DNA from 2 places in the Streptomyces sp. NPDC001137 genome. Region 1 is predicted to be linked to the other one. Evidence: riboswitches for the same ligand, from Rfam matches in the RefSeq annotation. Region 1 holds a riboswitch; the other holds the start of a gene.
What was found. Region 1 has a riboswitch for S-adenosylmethionine ahead of ABT254_RS16995 (aminotransferase class V-fold PLP-dependent enzyme). Riboswitches for the same ligand answer to the same signal wherever they lie in the genome.
Positions count from the first base shown of each region.

Region 2: linked by a shared signal. The riboswitch ahead of thrC (threonine synthase) and the one ahead of ABT254_RS16995 (aminotransferase class V-fold PLP-dependent enzyme) in region 1 are both predicted to bind S-adenosylmethionine.

Region 1 covers NZ_JBEPBA010000007.1:321,212-328,912, forward strand. The annotation lists gene ABT254_RS16975 (NYN domain-containing protein) at 3-1,346, opposite strand; gene ABT254_RS16980 (hypothetical protein) at 1,381-1,620, opposite strand; gene ABT254_RS16985 (rhomboid family intramembrane serine protease) at 1,785-2,519, shown strand; gene ABT254_RS16990 (Lrp/AsnC family transcriptional regulator) at 2,516-2,797, shown strand; gene ABT254_RS16995 (aminotransferase class V-fold PLP-dependent enzyme) at 2,915-4,276, opposite strand; SAM riboswitch class IV at 4,440-4,556, opposite strand; gene trpD (anthranilate phosphoribosyltransferase) at 4,628-5,692, opposite strand; gene qcrB (cytochrome bc1 complex cytochrome b subunit) at 5,826-7,460, opposite strand; gene qcrA (cytochrome bc1 complex Rieske iron-sulfur subunit) at 7,457-7,701, opposite strand, start outside.
Region 2 covers NZ_JBEPBA010000026.1:146,671-154,371, forward strand. The annotation lists gene ABT254_RS37790 (alpha,alpha-trehalose-phosphate synthase (UDP-forming)) at 1-836, opposite strand, end outside; gene ABT254_RS37795 (glucosyl-3-phosphoglycerate synthase) at 932-1,876, opposite strand; SAM riboswitch class I at 2,038-2,194, shown strand; gene thrC (threonine synthase) at 2,213-3,499, shown strand; gene ABT254_RS37805 (MoaD/ThiS family protein) at 3,619-3,894, shown strand; gene ABT254_RS37810 (cold-shock protein) at 4,346-4,552, shown strand; gene groL (chaperonin GroEL) at 4,938-6,560, shown strand; gene ABT254_RS37820 (NADH:flavin oxidoreductase) at 6,726-7,701, shown strand, end outside.

The DNA of each region.
Region 1 (7,701 bases):
GGTCAGGACAGCCGCTTCAGGAGCATCGCCGAGGCGACCGGACGCGCCCCCGCACGGGCCACCCCGTCGGCCACCTCGCGGTCCGTGGAAGCCACGATGACGGGCCTCCCGGGGGGCTCCGCGCGTACCAGCTGGCGGATCAACTCGTCCGCGGTGACGCCCGGCTTGGAGAACAGCACCCGCACTCCGCGCGGCGGCGCGAGCAGCACCGGAGCGGCCAGCTCGGCCCCGTCGAAGACACAGGTGACCTCGGCGCCGGTCTGTGCAGCGAGTTGCGAAAGCTGCCCGAGGAGCCTCAACCGCTGCTTCTCCAGAGGCATTTGGGGATAACCCGTTTTGGTGACGTTGTAACCGTCGACGACCAGGTGCGCCTGCGGAAGCTCGAGCAGCTGGTCCAGGATCGCGGGGTCGTTCTCGGACAAAGCGCGCGCAGCGATGTCTTTCGGGGTCATTCGTCCCGGCTCGACCGCATCGACGGTCTCCGCCGGCCGTACGGACACCGGCGGCAGCGCCAGCTCCCTGCGCAGCCCCTGGGCCGCGTCCAGGACGGTGTCCAGAAGCAGGCGCACGCGCATGTCCTCGACGCTGCGCCCCTCGCGCGCTGCTTTGCGCGTGGCCTCCAGCGCGGCCTCCGCCTCCCCGAGCCGCGACTTCAGCCGCCGGGACTCGCTCTCGGCGGCGGACACCTGGGCCTGCGCCTCGGCGCGTACGGCCTCCACCTCGCCCTGGATCTTGCGCAGGGCGGCCTCGCCCCGCTTGACGTCGCTGAGGGCCGCCCGCAGCTTGCGGTGCAGCGAGTCGGCCTCCTTCTTGGCGGCGTCCAGTTCGGCACGGAGCCGCTCGGTGTCGGCCCGGGTCTGCTCCCGGGCCCGGTCGAGTTCCTCGCGCAGCCGCTCCAGCTCGGCCCGGCTCTCCTCGTCGGCGCGCTCGGCATCGGCCCGCTGGGCCTCCTCGCCGGCCGCGGTCACCAGCTTCACCCAGCCGGTGGGCCGCAGAACATAGGCCGCGGCCGCCACGTCGAGCGGATCCGCGGCCGGGGGCGGCGAGCCGGAGTCGAGAGCGCCGGTGAGTTCCGGCTGGGCCTCTCTCAGCTTCTCCCCGATGCGCTGCCGGAACAGCGGATCGGTCTCCAGGGCGGCCGCCATCGCGTTGCCGGCGAACTTGGCCCGACGGTTCGGCGCGAAACGGGCGTACTGCCTCAGCTGTGCGGGCAGTTCGCCGACGGTCAGCCCGCCGAAGCCGTCCGAGACGATCTGGACGACCCTGCGGCGCACTCCGTCGGGCAGCGGACGGTCAAGCACCTCGGCGGTGCCGTCGCCCGGCCCCCCGCCTGTGGTCTCCACCATCCGTCACACCCCATTACCTGTGGGGCCGCTCCGCTCAGGAGTCGGCGCCCGGCCTGTCCACGAGTTCCACCTGATCCACCGCGTTGCACCAGCGACAGCGCACCGACTCGATGGTCTCACTGACCACCTCGCGCTCCTCGACCTTGGGCTCACCGGCCAGATCGAGGTGGACGTACTCGACGACCTTCGACGAGCGGGTCACGTCGAAACGCGTGAGGTTGCCGCAGAGGGTGCAGCGCCACCGCGTCGTGGCGGTCGGGAGGGGAACCGTCATCGTGCCTGTGCTCTTTCCTTCTAGGCCTTCTATTGTCAGTGACGCCCGAGCTTCCCCGGGCGTGTGGCTCGTACCCTACGGCCTGGCACGGACTCACCGCCCGTCCGTCCACGGCGGCGAGGCGCTCTGTGCGACTGCGTCCCGTTACGTCATGCTCTGTGTTCATGATCGGCAAGTGGAGCGCGACCCTCGGCAGAGCGATCCGGCGCCCCTCGGCGCCCATCACGTACACGCTGATCACCCTGTGCTGTCTGCTCTTCGTGACCGGCCCGGCGGCCGGCCTCAATCCGGCCTACGGTTCCGGCGACGCGCTGCTCGCCGCCCAGCGCGCCTATTTCCACCACTGGGGCGTCGTCCCGGCCGAGCTGTTCCAGGGTTCCCCCAGGGCCGCCCTGACCCCCGCCACGGCCCTGTTCGTGCACGGCAGCTGGGTGCACCTGCTCGGCAACATGCTCTTCCTCTACGTCTTCGGGGCGATGACCGAGGAACGGATGGGCCGCGTCCAGTTCACGCTCTTCTACGTCGGCTGCGGCTACCTCGCCCTGCTGGGGTACGCGGCGGCGAATTCCACGTCCCAGCAGTCCCTGGTCGGCGCGTCCGGGGCGATCTCAGCGGTCCTGGGCGCGTTTCTGTACCTGTTCCCCGGGGCACGGGTGACCAGTCTTCTGCCGTTCCTGTTCTTCCTGCCGCTGCGCTTCCCCGCCTGGGTCGTGCTGCCCTTCTGGGCGGCCCTGCAGTGGCTGGCGGCCGGGCGTGCGGCGACGGGACCGGGGGTGGCCTATCTGGCCCACCTGGTGGGCTTCGGCCTGGGCTTCGTCTACGCCTGGGTGCGGTTCGGCCGTACCACTAGAGTGAGGTCCACCCCAGCTCCGGCCCCCGAGGGAGAGAACCAGCCGTGATCACCGCGATCGTCCTCATCAAGACCAGCGTGGACCGGATCCCCGAGATCGCGGAGCGGATCGCTTCGCTGGAGAGCGTGAGTGAAGTTTTCTCCGTGACCGGGACGTATGACCTGATCGCGATGGTTCGGGTGAAGCAGCATGAGGATCTTGCCGATGTGATCCCTGGCAGCATCAGCAAGATCCCTGGCGTCGAGGCCACCGATACGCACGTCGCGTTTCGTACGTACTCGCAGCATGACCTTGAGGCCGCGTTTGCCATCGGGTTGGATTCGTGATCGACGCCTAGGCGTCTGCGGGGCGCGGTTCGTGTGCGACTGCCAGTCCGTTGTGGCTGGTCGCGCAGTTCCCCGCGCCCCTGAAAACGAAAAGCCGCTGCCCCTGAGGGGGCTGGATCACACCGCCGGGACGCAGCGGCCGTCCTCTGTGCGGTACTGCCACTTCGCGCCGTCCGTCACCAGCTCCTTGACGGCGGTGACGAAGCGCTCGACGTGTTCGTCGGGGGTGCCGGCGCCGAAGCTGACTCGGATGGCGTTGAGGGACTTCTCGCCGGGGGCGGCCTCGGGGGCGCCGCACTCGCCCTGGGTCTGGGGGTCGGTGCCGAGGAGGGTGCGCACCAGCGGGTGGGCGCAGAAGAGGCCGTCGCGGACGCCGATGCCGTACTCGGCGGAGAGCGCGGCGGCGAAGTGCGAGCTGTTCCAGCCCTCGACGACGAAGGAGAGCACGCCGACCCGGGGCGCGTCGTCGCCGAACAGGGACAGCACCTTGACCTGCGGGACCTCTGCCAGGCCCGCGCGGACCTTCTCGATCAGGTGCTGCTCGCGGGCGACCAGGGTGTCGAAGCCGGCCTCGGTGAGCGCCTTGCAGGCGGAGGCGATGGAGTAGGCGCCGATCACGTTCGGGGAGCCGGCCTCGTGGCGGGCGGCGCTGTCGTGCCACTCCACGTCGACGCCGCCGTCCTCGCGCCGGGTGACCTTGCGGCTGGCGCCGCCGCCCGCGAGGTAGGGGTCGGCGGCCTGGAGCCAGTCCGCGCGGCCGGCCAGTACGCCGGAGCCGAAGGGCGCGTACAGCTTGTGGCCGGAGAAGGCGACCCAGTCGACGTCGAGGTCCTGCACGGAGACGGGGTGGTGCGGGGCGAGCTGGGCGGCGTCCAGGACGGTACGGGCGCCGTGCGCGTGGGCCGCGGTCGCCAGCTCGCGCACCGGCCACAGCTCGCCGGTGACGTTGGAGGCACCGGTGACGCAGACCAGGGCGGGACCGTAGGGGTCTCGGTCGGCGAGGGCGCGCTCCAGGGTCTCGACGGCCTGCCGCGGGGTGCGCGGGGCGTTGAGGTAGGTGACCCGGGCGTCCTTCCAGGGCAGCAGGCTGGCGTGGTGCTCGGTCTCGAAGACGAAGACCTGGCAGTCGGCCGGAAGGGCCCGCGCCAGCAGATTGAGGGAGTCCGTGGTCGAGCGGGTGAAGATCAGCTGGTCGTCGGCGCGGCAGTCGAGGAACTCGGCGACCGTCCTGCGGGCGTTCTCGAACAGGTCGGTGGAGAGCTGCGAGAGGTAGCCGGCGCCGCGGTGGACGCTGCCGTAGTAGGGGGCGTAGGCCGCGACGTCGTCCCACACCCGCTGGAGGGCCGGGGCGCTGGCCGCGTAGTCGAGTGCCGCATAGGTGACTTCGCCGCCCGTGACGAGCGGGACGGTGACATCCCGGCCCAGAACGGGCAGCGGGGCACAGACGGAGGTGGCGGCGGCAGCGGTGGAGACAGACATGGCGGAACTCCCGTGTAAGCAGGTGGAATTCGCCCCGCGAGCGGCATGGCTCAAGCAGGGGCGTGAGGGGAAAAGGGGATGCGGAGGCGGGGCTCTGCGGCCCTATCGCATTCGCTTGCTCACGGAAGGCTCCTCGACGACCAGGACCCCTGGTTGCTCGAGGGGTCCGCGCTTGCCGTAGACCTCGCTGCCTACGGCCTGGTCTTCACCCGGGGCACCCCGCCACGGACGGAGGGTTGCCGGACAGTCGGCCGGGGCCTCATGACTGTCACTCATGACCTGGACAGGAACGTACGTGAAGTGATCGCGGTCCCGCAACTCCTGTCCGGATTGCGGGACCGCGGTCCTCTGCTAGGCGTTGCTGACAGCCACCCAGCGCTCCAGCGCCCGCTTGGCCGCGCCGGAGTCGATCGACTCCGCCGCCTTGTCCATGCCGGCCCGGATCTGCTCGGCCAGCGTCCCGGGACCCGGGTCGAGGGCCACGAGGGCCGCCGCCGAGTTCAGGAGTACGGCATCCCGTACGGGGCCCTTCTCGCCGTCGAGGAGCCTGCGGGCGACCTCCGCGTTGTACGACGGGTCGCCGCCGCGCAGGGCCTGAACCGGGACCAGTTCGAGACCGACGTCACGGGGGTCGAAGGTCTCCTCGGTGACCTTGCCCTCGCGGACGACCCAGACGCGTGAGGTGGCCGTCGTCGTCAGCTCGTCGAAGCCGTCGTCGCCGCGGAAGACGAGGGAGGAGTTGCCGCGCTCGGCGAGGACGCCGGCGATGAGCGGCGCCAGGCGCGGGTCGGCGACACCGACCGCCTGTGCCCTCACCTTCGCCGGGTTGGTCAGCGGACCGAGGGCGTTGAAGGTCGTCCGGATGCCCAACTGCCCTCGGGCGGCGGCCACATGACGCAGCGCCGGGTGGAACTTGATGGCGAAGCAGAAGGTGATGCCGGCTTCCTCCGCGACCTCCGCCACCCGCTTCGGCGTCAGTTCCAGATTGACGCCCAGCTTCTCCAGCACGTCCGAGGCGCCGGAGGCCGAGGAGGCGGCCCGGTTGCCGTGCTTGACGACCTTCGCGCCCGTGCCCGCGATGACGATCGCCGACATGGTGGAGATGTTCACCGTCTTCGCGCCGTCACCGCCCGTTCCGACGATGTCGACGGTCCGCCCCGGCACCTCGATCACGTTCGCGTGCTCGTACATCGTCCGGACGAGCCCGGTGATCTCCTCGACGGTCTCGCCCTTCGCGCGCAGCGCCACCGCGAACCCGGCGATCTGGGCGTCGGTCGCCTCACCGCGCATGATCAGGTCCATCGCCCAGGCGGTGTCGTCGGCGCTGAGGTCGTGGCCGTCCAGCAGGCCGTTCAGCAGCAGGGGCCAGGAACGGCCCGCCGCGGTGTCGCCTCCAGCGGGGGTCACAGCGCTCATAAGGCCGCTCCTGGTCGTCGTAGTGGAAGAGAACGAGTGTGAGGCCACCCTATCCAGCTCAGGGCATGGAAAAGGGCCCCCGTCCGAAGACCGGACGGGGGCCCTTCTGCCGTGGCGTGGCGAGCCGCAGCGATCAGTGGTGGCCGTGGCCGCTCGTGATCTCCCTGTACTCCTCGACGGTCGGCTTCGGAATCTGGGACTCCTCGCCGTAGTACGCCTCGCTGAGCTTGGCGCGCAGTCGCTCGGAGCCCTTGACCTTGCGCTCGACGCCGTTCTCGTCGACCGTCGGGCCGATCTGGGCCGGCTTGTACTGCTCGTGCGCCGTGAGGGTGTGCAGGGCGTCCTGGCTGAGCGGCTCGTGCACCTCGATGAACTCACCGTGCGGCAGGCGCTTGATGATGCCCGACTCGCGGCCGTGCAGCACCTTGTCCTTGTCGCGGCGCTGGAGGCCGAGGCAGATCCGCTTGGTGGCGATGAACGTGAGCACCGGCACGACGAAGAAGCTGACGCGCACGAACCAGGTGATCGCGTTGATCGACAGGTGGAAGTGCGTGGCCCACAGGTCGTTGCCGCCACCGATCATCAGCACGAAGTACCAGGAGACCCACGCGGCACCGAACGCGGTACGCGTCGGGGCGTTGCGCGGACGGTCCAGGATGTGGTGCTCGCGCCGGTCGCCGGTGACCCAGGACTCGATGAACGGGTAGACCGCGATCGCGACCAGGACCAGCGGGAAGACCACCAGCGGGATGAACACGCCCAGGACGAGCGTGTGGCCCCAGAGGTTGATCTCCCAGCCCGGCATCACACGGATCAGGCCCTCGGAGAAGCCCATGTACCAGTCGGGCTGGGCGCCGGTGGACACCTGGTCCGGACGGTAGGGGCCCATGGCCCAGATCGGGTTGATCGAGGCGATCGCCGCGATGGCCGTGATGACGCCGAAGACCAGGAAGAAGAAGCCGCCGGCCTTCGCCATGTACACCGGCAGCAGCGGCATGCCGACGACGTTGTTGTTCGTCTTTCCGGGGCCCGCGAACTGCGTGTGCTTGTGGTAGAAGACCAGGATCAGGTGGCCCACCATCAGGCCGAGCATGATGCCCGGCAGCAGCAGGATGTGGACCGAGTAGAACCGGGCCACGAAGTCGCCGCCCGGGAACTCGCCGCCGAAGAGGAACATCGACAGGTACGTGCCGACGATCGGCACGGACAGGATCGCGCCCTCCATGAAGCGGACACCGGTGCCGGAGAGCAGGTCGTCCGGGAGCGAGTAGCCGGTGAAGCCGGTGAACATGCCCAGGACGAGCAGCAGGAAGCCGAACACCCAGTTGACCTCACGCGGCTTGCGGAACGCGCCGGTGAAGAACACACGCATCATGTGCACGAACATGCCCGCGAGGAAGATCAGCGCGGCCCAGTGGTGGATCTGCCGGATCAGCAGACCACCGCGCACATCGAAGGAGATGTGCAGGGTCGAGTTGAACGCCTCGGACATCATCTGACCCTGCAGCGGGATGTAGCTGCCGTGGTACTCCACCTCGTTCATCGACGGGTGGAAGAACAGCGTCAGATACACACCCGTGAGGATGAGGATGATGAAGCTGTACATGCACACTTCGCCCAACATGAACGACCAGTGGTCGGGGAAGATCTTGCGCATGTTGGTCTTGGCCAGGGAGTAGATCCCCAGCCGGCCGTCGGCCCAGTCGGCGACGCGCTCGCCGGCCGGCGCCTTGCCGCGGCGTGCCGCGGCGCTGTCGTTGGTGCTCATCCGCGCTCCCAGAATGCAGGACCGACGGGCTCTTCGAAGTCGCCGAGCGCCTCGAGGTAGCCCTGGTCGTTCACGCCGATGCGCAGCTGCGGCAGGGCGTGACCGGCGGGGCCGAAGATCACCCGGGCACCGTCGGACAGGTCGAAGGTGGACTGGTGGCAGGGGCACAGCACGTGGTGCGTCTGCTGCTCGTACAGCGAGATCGGGCAACCGACGTGGGTGCAGATCTTCGAGTAGGCGA
Region 2 (7,701 bases), on a different contig from region 1:
GACAGCTCGGTGCGGTCGACCCGCACCACCGTTTTGCGGCCGGCGCCGATCTCCTCCTTCAGCGCGGCCATCCGCTCGGCCACATCGGCCTCGTGCGACCGCTTGCGCAGGAAGTCCGCGTCCGCGCCGAGGCCGTGCACGCCGATCCGGGTGCCGCCGAGGCCGCCCACCACCGCCGAGGCGCACGCGGTGAACGCGTCCGCCCAGCGCCGGGTCAGAAAGCCCAGCCGGTCGGCGCCCAGCATGCCGTGCAGCAGCTGCTCGGCGATGTCGTCCGGCAGCATCCGGAAGTAGTCCACCGGCGCCCACGGAGTGTGCGAGAAGTGCCCGATCCTGAGGTCCGGCCGCAACTCCCGCAGCATCCCCGGCACCAGACACAGGTGATAGTCCTGCACCAGCACCGCCGCGCCCTCGGCCGCCTCCTGGGCGAGCGCCTCGGCGAAGGCGCGGTTGTAGGTCTCGTACGAGGCCCACTGCCGCCGGAACTCCGCGTCGAAGACCGGCTCGAGCGGGGTCTGGTACAGCATGTGGTGCACGAACCACAGCACCGAGTTCGCGATGCCGTTGTACGCGTCGGCGTGCACACCGGCCGGGATGTCCAGCATCCGCACACCGTCCTCGCCGACCCCGCGCCGTACCGCCTCGCGGTCGCCGTCGGACAGCGCCGAACACACCCACAGGGCGTCCGCGTCGGGCCCGATCGCGGACAGGCCGGAGACCAGCCCGCCGCCACCGCGCCTGGCGGCCAGCGAGCCGTCCTCCTGCACTTCGTACGAGACCGGGCCGCGGTTGGACGCGACCAGCACCTGATGACCAGCGGAGTGCGTGGAAGCCATACGCCTCAACCTAGCCCGGCCCGGAAACGCTCAAACGTACGGCTGGGCTCTGCGGGTGGACCGTATACACCGCCCGCACCGCGTAACGCGCAGCCTCAGGCGACCTTGCGCGACGCGTACTCCGCGATCTCCACCATCGGCGGCCGCTCCTCCGTGTCCACGGAGTAGGTGCGCGGCTCGAAGCCGTCCTCGCCCCGTTCGAACTGGGTGAGGGAGGGACGGATGAGATGGCCGCGGGCCAGCCGCAGCTGTGCCGTGCGGTAGATCGCGGCGGACATCCGGCCCAGCGCCTGCCCGTCCTGGTGGCGGTGCTTGCGCACCCCGACGTCCACCTGGGCGAGTGCGTCGAGGCCCACCAGGTGCAGGGCGTCGACCAGCATGCCCAGCTCGACGCCGTACCCGACGGGGAACGGCAGCTGTTCCAGCAGGCTGCGCCGGGCCGCGTACTCGCCGCCGAGCGGCTGCACGAAGCCCGCCAGCTGCGGCCAGTGCATGTTCAGCAGGGGGCGCGCCATCAGCTCGGTGACCCGGCCGCCCTGGCCCTGCGCGCCGGCCAGCGGACGGTCGTACATGCCCTTGACGAGGTCGACCCCCGGGTCGGTGAGCAGCGGGCCGACGATCCCGGAGACGAAGTCGGAGGAGAACTCCTTCAGGTCGGCGTCGATGAAGCAGACGATGTCCCCGCTCGTGACCAGGAGCGAGCGCCACAGCACCTCGCCCTTGCCGGGGACGGTCGGGATGCGGGGCAGGATGTCGTCGCGGTGGACGACCCTGGCCCCGGCCGCCGCGGCGACCTCGGACGTACGGTCGGTGGATCCGGAGTCGACGACGACGATCTCGTCGACCAGCGGGACCTGCTGCATGAGGTCGTGACGGATGATCGCGACGATGTCGCCGACCGTCTCCTCCTCGTTGAGCGCGGGCAGCACGACACTGACCGACTGGCCCGTGCGCTGCTTTGCGGCCAGGATCTTGTGCAGCGGGCGATCGGTCAGCGACCAGGAGCGGGTGGTCAGCCAGCGCTCGACTTCTTCCAGCACGTAGGCGGCTCCTCTGCGTTCTCTCGGCGATACCGGATCATCAGATGATCCATCTCGCGGTTCGGACGGCTATCTCAACTGTCCTGGCCTTCGGTTACAGTCTTGAACAACGCTGGTGACCATCGCATGTCGGGGGTCGCCCGGCGTTTACAACCGCATACCGCTCATCCAGAGGGGCAGAGGGATACGGCCCGATGAAGCCCCGGCAACCCTCCAGCCGGTCTCGTACCGATCGATGCTGATCGTTCCGCGAGGCTCCCGGCTAGGGAAGGTGCCAAATCCGTCTCACGGCGAGATGCGTCGTGAGGAAGATGAGGAGAAAGGGCCTCGCCTCACATGGCTGCGCAGACTGTTGCAAGCACCACCGACTCCACGACCGTCGACCTCGGTCCCGCCGCGGCGCTCTCCTGCCGCGAGTGCGGTCACCAGGTGCCCCTCGGCCCGGTCTTCGCCTGCGAGGAGTGTTTCGGCCCGCTCGAGATCGCGTACGACTTCTCGGCCTACGACACCGAGGAGCTCCGCAAGCAGATCGAGGCGGGTCCCGCGAACATCTGGCGTTACGCGCCCCTGCTGCCCGTCCCGGCGGACGTGGCCGACAAGCCCAACATCAACCCCGGTTGGACCAAGCTGGTCAAGGCCGACAACCTCGCCCGCGAGCTGGGCGTGACCGGGGGTCTGTACGTCAAGGACGACTCCGGCAACCCGACGCACTCCTTCAAGGACCGGGTCGTCGCCCAGGCCATCGAGGCCGCCCGCGCCTTCAACTTCACCACCCTGTCCTGCTCGTCGACCGGCAACCTGGCCGGTGCGGTGGGTGCCGCGGCCGCCCGCGCCGGCTTCCGGTCCTGCGTGTTCATCCCGCACGACCTGGAGCAGGGCAAGGTCGTCATGGCCGCGGTCTACGGCGGCGAGCTCGTCGGCATCGACGGCAACTACGACGACGTGAACCGTTTCTGCTCCGAGCTGATCGGCGACCCGGCCGGCGAGGGCTGGGGCTTCGTCAACGTCAACCTGCGGCCGTACTACGCCGAGGGCTCCAAGACCCTGGCGTACGAGATCTGCGAGCAGCTCGGCTGGCGGCTGCCGGACCAGCTGGTCGTGCCGATCGCCTCCGGCTCTCAGCTCACGAAGATCGACAAGGGGCTGCAGGAGCTGATCAAGCTGGGGCTCGTCGAGGACAAGCCGTACAAGATCTTCGGGGCGCAGGCGGAAGGGTGCAGCCCTGTCTCCGTCGCGTACAAGGCCGGGCACGACGTGGTGCGGCCGCAGAAGCCGAACACGATCGCCAAGTCGCTGGCCATCGGCAACCCGGCGGATGGTCCTTATGTTCTCGACATTGCCCGGCGTACCGGTGGGGCGGTGGAGGACGTGAACGACGAGCAGATCGTGGATGCGATTCGGCTGCTCGCCAAGACCGAGGGGATCTTCGCGGAGACCGCCGGTGGGGTGACCGTGGGTGTGACCCGCAAGTTGATCGAGAACGGTGTTCTCGACCCCGCCCTCACGACCGTCGTGCTGAACACGGGTGATGGCCTCAAGACCCTCGACGCGGTGGCCGGTACGGGGCTCACCGCGACGATTCGCCCGAGCCTTGAGTCGTTCCGTGAGGCGGGGCTCGCCTAGCAGGTAGTTGTTCGTCTGCGGGCCGGTGGGGGCTGGTCGCGCCCCGCGGCGGAGCCGCAAATCGACACGGCCCCGCGCCCCCAAAGACAAAGGCCCGTTTCCCTGACCGGAGGTTCATCGTGAGCGTCAACGTCCGCATCCCCACCATTCTCCGCACCTACACCGGCGGGCAGGCCGAGGTCACCGCCGAAGGCGGCACCCTCGGCGAGGTCATCGCCGATCTCGAGAAGAACCACACCGGGATCGCCGCTCGCGTTCTCGACGACCAGGGGAAGCTGCGCCGCTTCGTCAACGTGTACGTGAACGACGACGACGTGCGGTTCGAGCAGGGGCTGGAGACGGCGACTCCGGACGGGGCGGGCGTCTCGATCATTCCGGCCGTGGCCGGAGGCTGAGCGAAACAGGTCGGACGACCGATTATTACCGTCGGTAACGCTGATTACCGAGAGTTCATCGAATTGCCCCCTCCGTGAGAGAAGCGGAGGGGGCAATTCTGCATGGTTGAGCACGGTACAGTTGGGGAACCTGCACGACTCCGCTTGCCGCATGCATATGAGTTCCTGCTTCTCGGGCAGCGAGAAGTAGCCAAAGTGTGCAGGTTTTTTGCGCCTTATGCTCCATTTATGGGGCCCGACTTGCCCTGAATTCAGGCGAATTCTCCGTAAATTCCCGACCGGTCGTGCCCGGAATTCTCGTCCGATTGACCTGTTGCAGACGGCAGTTGGACAGATACATTCAGCCGCGGTCGACGCGTTCCGGCGCACGCCCCCAACCGTGGGGGGTGAGGTCTGACCCGGATCCGCGAAGTGTGGATCTGTGCAAGGGCCAGTAATAGGGGAGTTAGGCATGGCTCAGGGCACCGTCAAGTGGTTCAACGCGGAGAAGGGGTACGGCTTCATCGCGGTCGACGGTGGTGCGGATGTTTTCGTCCACTACAGTGCGATTCAGATGGACGGCTACCGCACCCTGGAAGAGGGTCAGCGGGTCGATTTCGAGATCTCGCAGGGCCAGAAGGGGCCGCAGGCGGACATGGTCCGTCTGGCGGCCGGCTGAAGCACGCGCCGGGTTAACTGCAGCGACGTTCTTCTGTTCTTGATCGAAGGGTCCGCACCTCACGGGGCGGGCCCTTCGGCATGTCCGGGGGCCTGGGTCGGTCCCGGGCGGGTGTCGCCCAGTACCCGGGAGCCGCTTGCGCCCGCCCGTCGCCCGACCACCACCCCTCAACGAGCACTCGCTGCGCGAGCGCGCCTTGCACTCTCATGGGTCGAGTGCTAATCATTGGCGTTAGCACTCTGAAGGTGAGAGTGACAATGAAGGACCGGGTCGGTGAGGCCCGCAGGCCGGGTGGGGAAGGAACCCACGAGGTGTGCGAGCCGTCCGTCGCGGGCGCGGGCGCGGTCCGAAGGAATCACCCCCAGTCCTGGAGGGACCACTTCACATGGCCAAGATCATCGCGTTCGACGAGGAGGCGCGGCGCGGCCTCGAGCGCGGCATGAACCAGCTCGCGGACGCCGTGAAGGTGACGCTCGGCCCCAAGGGCCGCAACGTCGTCCTCGAGAAGAAGTGGGGCGCCCCCACGATCACCAACGATGGTGTCTCCATCGCCAAGGAGATCGAACTCGAGGACCCGTACGAGAAGATCGGCGCCGAGCTGGTCAAGGAAGTCGCCAAGAAGACGGACGACGTCGCCGGTGACGGTACGACCACCGCGACCGTGCTCGCCCAGGCCCTGGTCAAGGAGGGCCTGCGCAACGTAGCCGCCGGCGCCAACCCGATGGCCCTCAAGCGCGGTATCGAGAAGGCCGTCGAGGCCGTCTCCGGTGCCCTGCTCGAGCAGGCCAAGGATGTCGAGACCAAGGAGCAGATCGCTTCCACGGCCTCCATCTCCGCCGCCGACACCCAGATCGGCGAGCTCATCGCCGAGGCCATGGACAAGGTCGGCAAGGAAGGCGTCATCACCGTCGAGGAGTCCCAGACCTTCGGTCTGGAGCTGGAGCTCACCGAGGGTATGCGCTTCGACAAGGGCTACATCTCGGCGTACTTCGCCACCGACATGGAGCGGATGGAGGCGTCGCTCGACGACCCGTACATCCTGATCGCCAACTCCAAGATCGCTTCCGTCAAGGACCTGCTCCCGCTCCTGGAGAAGGTCATGCAGTCGGGCAAGCCGCTGCTGATCATCGCCGAGGACGTCGAGGGCGAGGCCCTGTCGACCCTGGTCGTCAACAAGATCCGCGGCACCTTCAAGTCCGTCGCGGTCAAGGCCCCGGGCTTCGGCGACCGCCGCAAGGCGATGCTGAACGACATCGCCATCCTCACCGGTGGCGAGGTCATCTCCGAGGAGGTCGGTCTCAAGCTGGAGAACACCTCCCTCGACCTGCTGGGCCGCGCCCGCAAGGTGGTCATCACCAAGGACGAGACCACCATCGTCGACGGCGCCGGCTCCACGGAGCAGGTGCAGGGCCGGGTCAACCAGATCCGTGCCGAGATCGAGAACAGCGACTCGGACTACGACCGCGAGAAGCTGCAGGAGCGCCTGGCGAAGCTGGCCGGCGGTGTCGCGGTCATCAAGGCCGGTGCCGCCACCGAGGTGGAGCTCAAGGAGCGCAAGCACCGCATCGAGGACGCCGTCCGCAACGCGAAGGCCGCCGTCGAGGAGGGCATCGTCGCCGGTGGTGGCGTCGCGCTCATCCAGGCGTCCACCGTCTTCGAGAAGCTGGACCTCGAGGGTGACGAGGCGACCGGCGCCAACGCCGTGCGCATCGCGCTCGAGGCCCCGCTGAAGCAGATCGCCGTCAACGCCGGCCTCGAGGGCGGTGTCGTGGTGGAGAAGGTGCGCAACCTGACCCCGGGCCACGGCCTGAACGCCGCGACCGGCGAGTACGTCGACCTGGTCAAGGAAGGCATCATCGACCCGGCGAAGGTCACGCGCTCTGCCCTGCAGAACGCCGCCTCCATCGCCGCGCTCTTCCTCACCACCGAGGCCGTCATCGCCGACAAGCCGGAGAAGGCCGCCGCGCCCGCCGGTGGCGGTATGCCGGGCGGTGACATGGACTTCTGATCGGCCTCCGGCTGATCCGGGTTCCAACCGAGGGCGGCACTCCCTGGAAACAGGGGGTGCCGCCCTCGGGCGTGTTCGAGGTCATAGAAGATTTGATTAAGAGGGTGCAACAATGCGTGTGCACATACCCGGTTAACGCTGTCCCCGCACGAGGAGCCCACCCACGTGACCACCGCCCCCTCCCGCGCCGCCGAGATCCTCTCCCGGCCCACCGCGATCAACGGCCTGACCGTCCCCAACCGCATCGTCATGGCGCCGATGACGCGCATGTTCTCCCCGGGCGGCATCCCCGGCGAGGACGTGGTGTCGTACTACGCCCGCCGGGCCGCCGCCGGCGTCGGGCTCATCGTCACCGAGGGCACCTACGTGGGCCATGAGTCGGCCGGCAACAGCGACCGCGTCCCCCGGTTCCACGGCGAGGAGCAGCTCGCGGGCTGGCAGAAGGTCGCCGAGGCGGTGCACGCGGCGGGCGGCACGATCGTTCCGCAGCTGTGGCACATCGGCACGGTCCGCAACCAGGGTGACGCCCCCTACCCGGACGCGCCCTCGCACGGCCCGTCCGGTCTGCGTGTCACCGGCGTCGAGGACGCCACGCCCATGACGCAGTCCGACATCGACGCCGTCATCGGCGCGTTCGTCGAGTCCGCGGTCGCCGCCGAGCGCATCGGCTTCGACGGCGTCGAACTGCACGGCGCGCACGGCTACCTCCTCGACCAGTTCCTGTGGGCCGGCACCAACCGTCGTACGGACGCGTACGGCGGCGACCCCGTGGCCCGTACGAAGTTCGCGGCGGAGATCGTGGCGGCCGTGCGCGAGGCCGTCTCGCCGGAGTTCCCCGTCCTGTTCCGGTACTCGCAGTGGAAGCAGGAGGCCTACGACGCGCGGCTCGCCGAGACGCCGGAGGAACTGGAGGCGATTCTCGCCCCGCTGGCCGCGGCCGGTGTCGACGCGTTCCACGCCTCCACGCGGCGGTACTGGCTGCCGGAGTTCGAGGGCTCCGACCTCAACCTCGCGGGCTGGACGAAGAAGCTCACGGGCAGGCCGACCATCACCGTCGGGTCGGTCGGGCTCGACGGGGACTTCATCCGCGGGTTCGCCGGGGAGGGGTCGCCGGTCCGGGGGATCGACGACCTGCTGGACC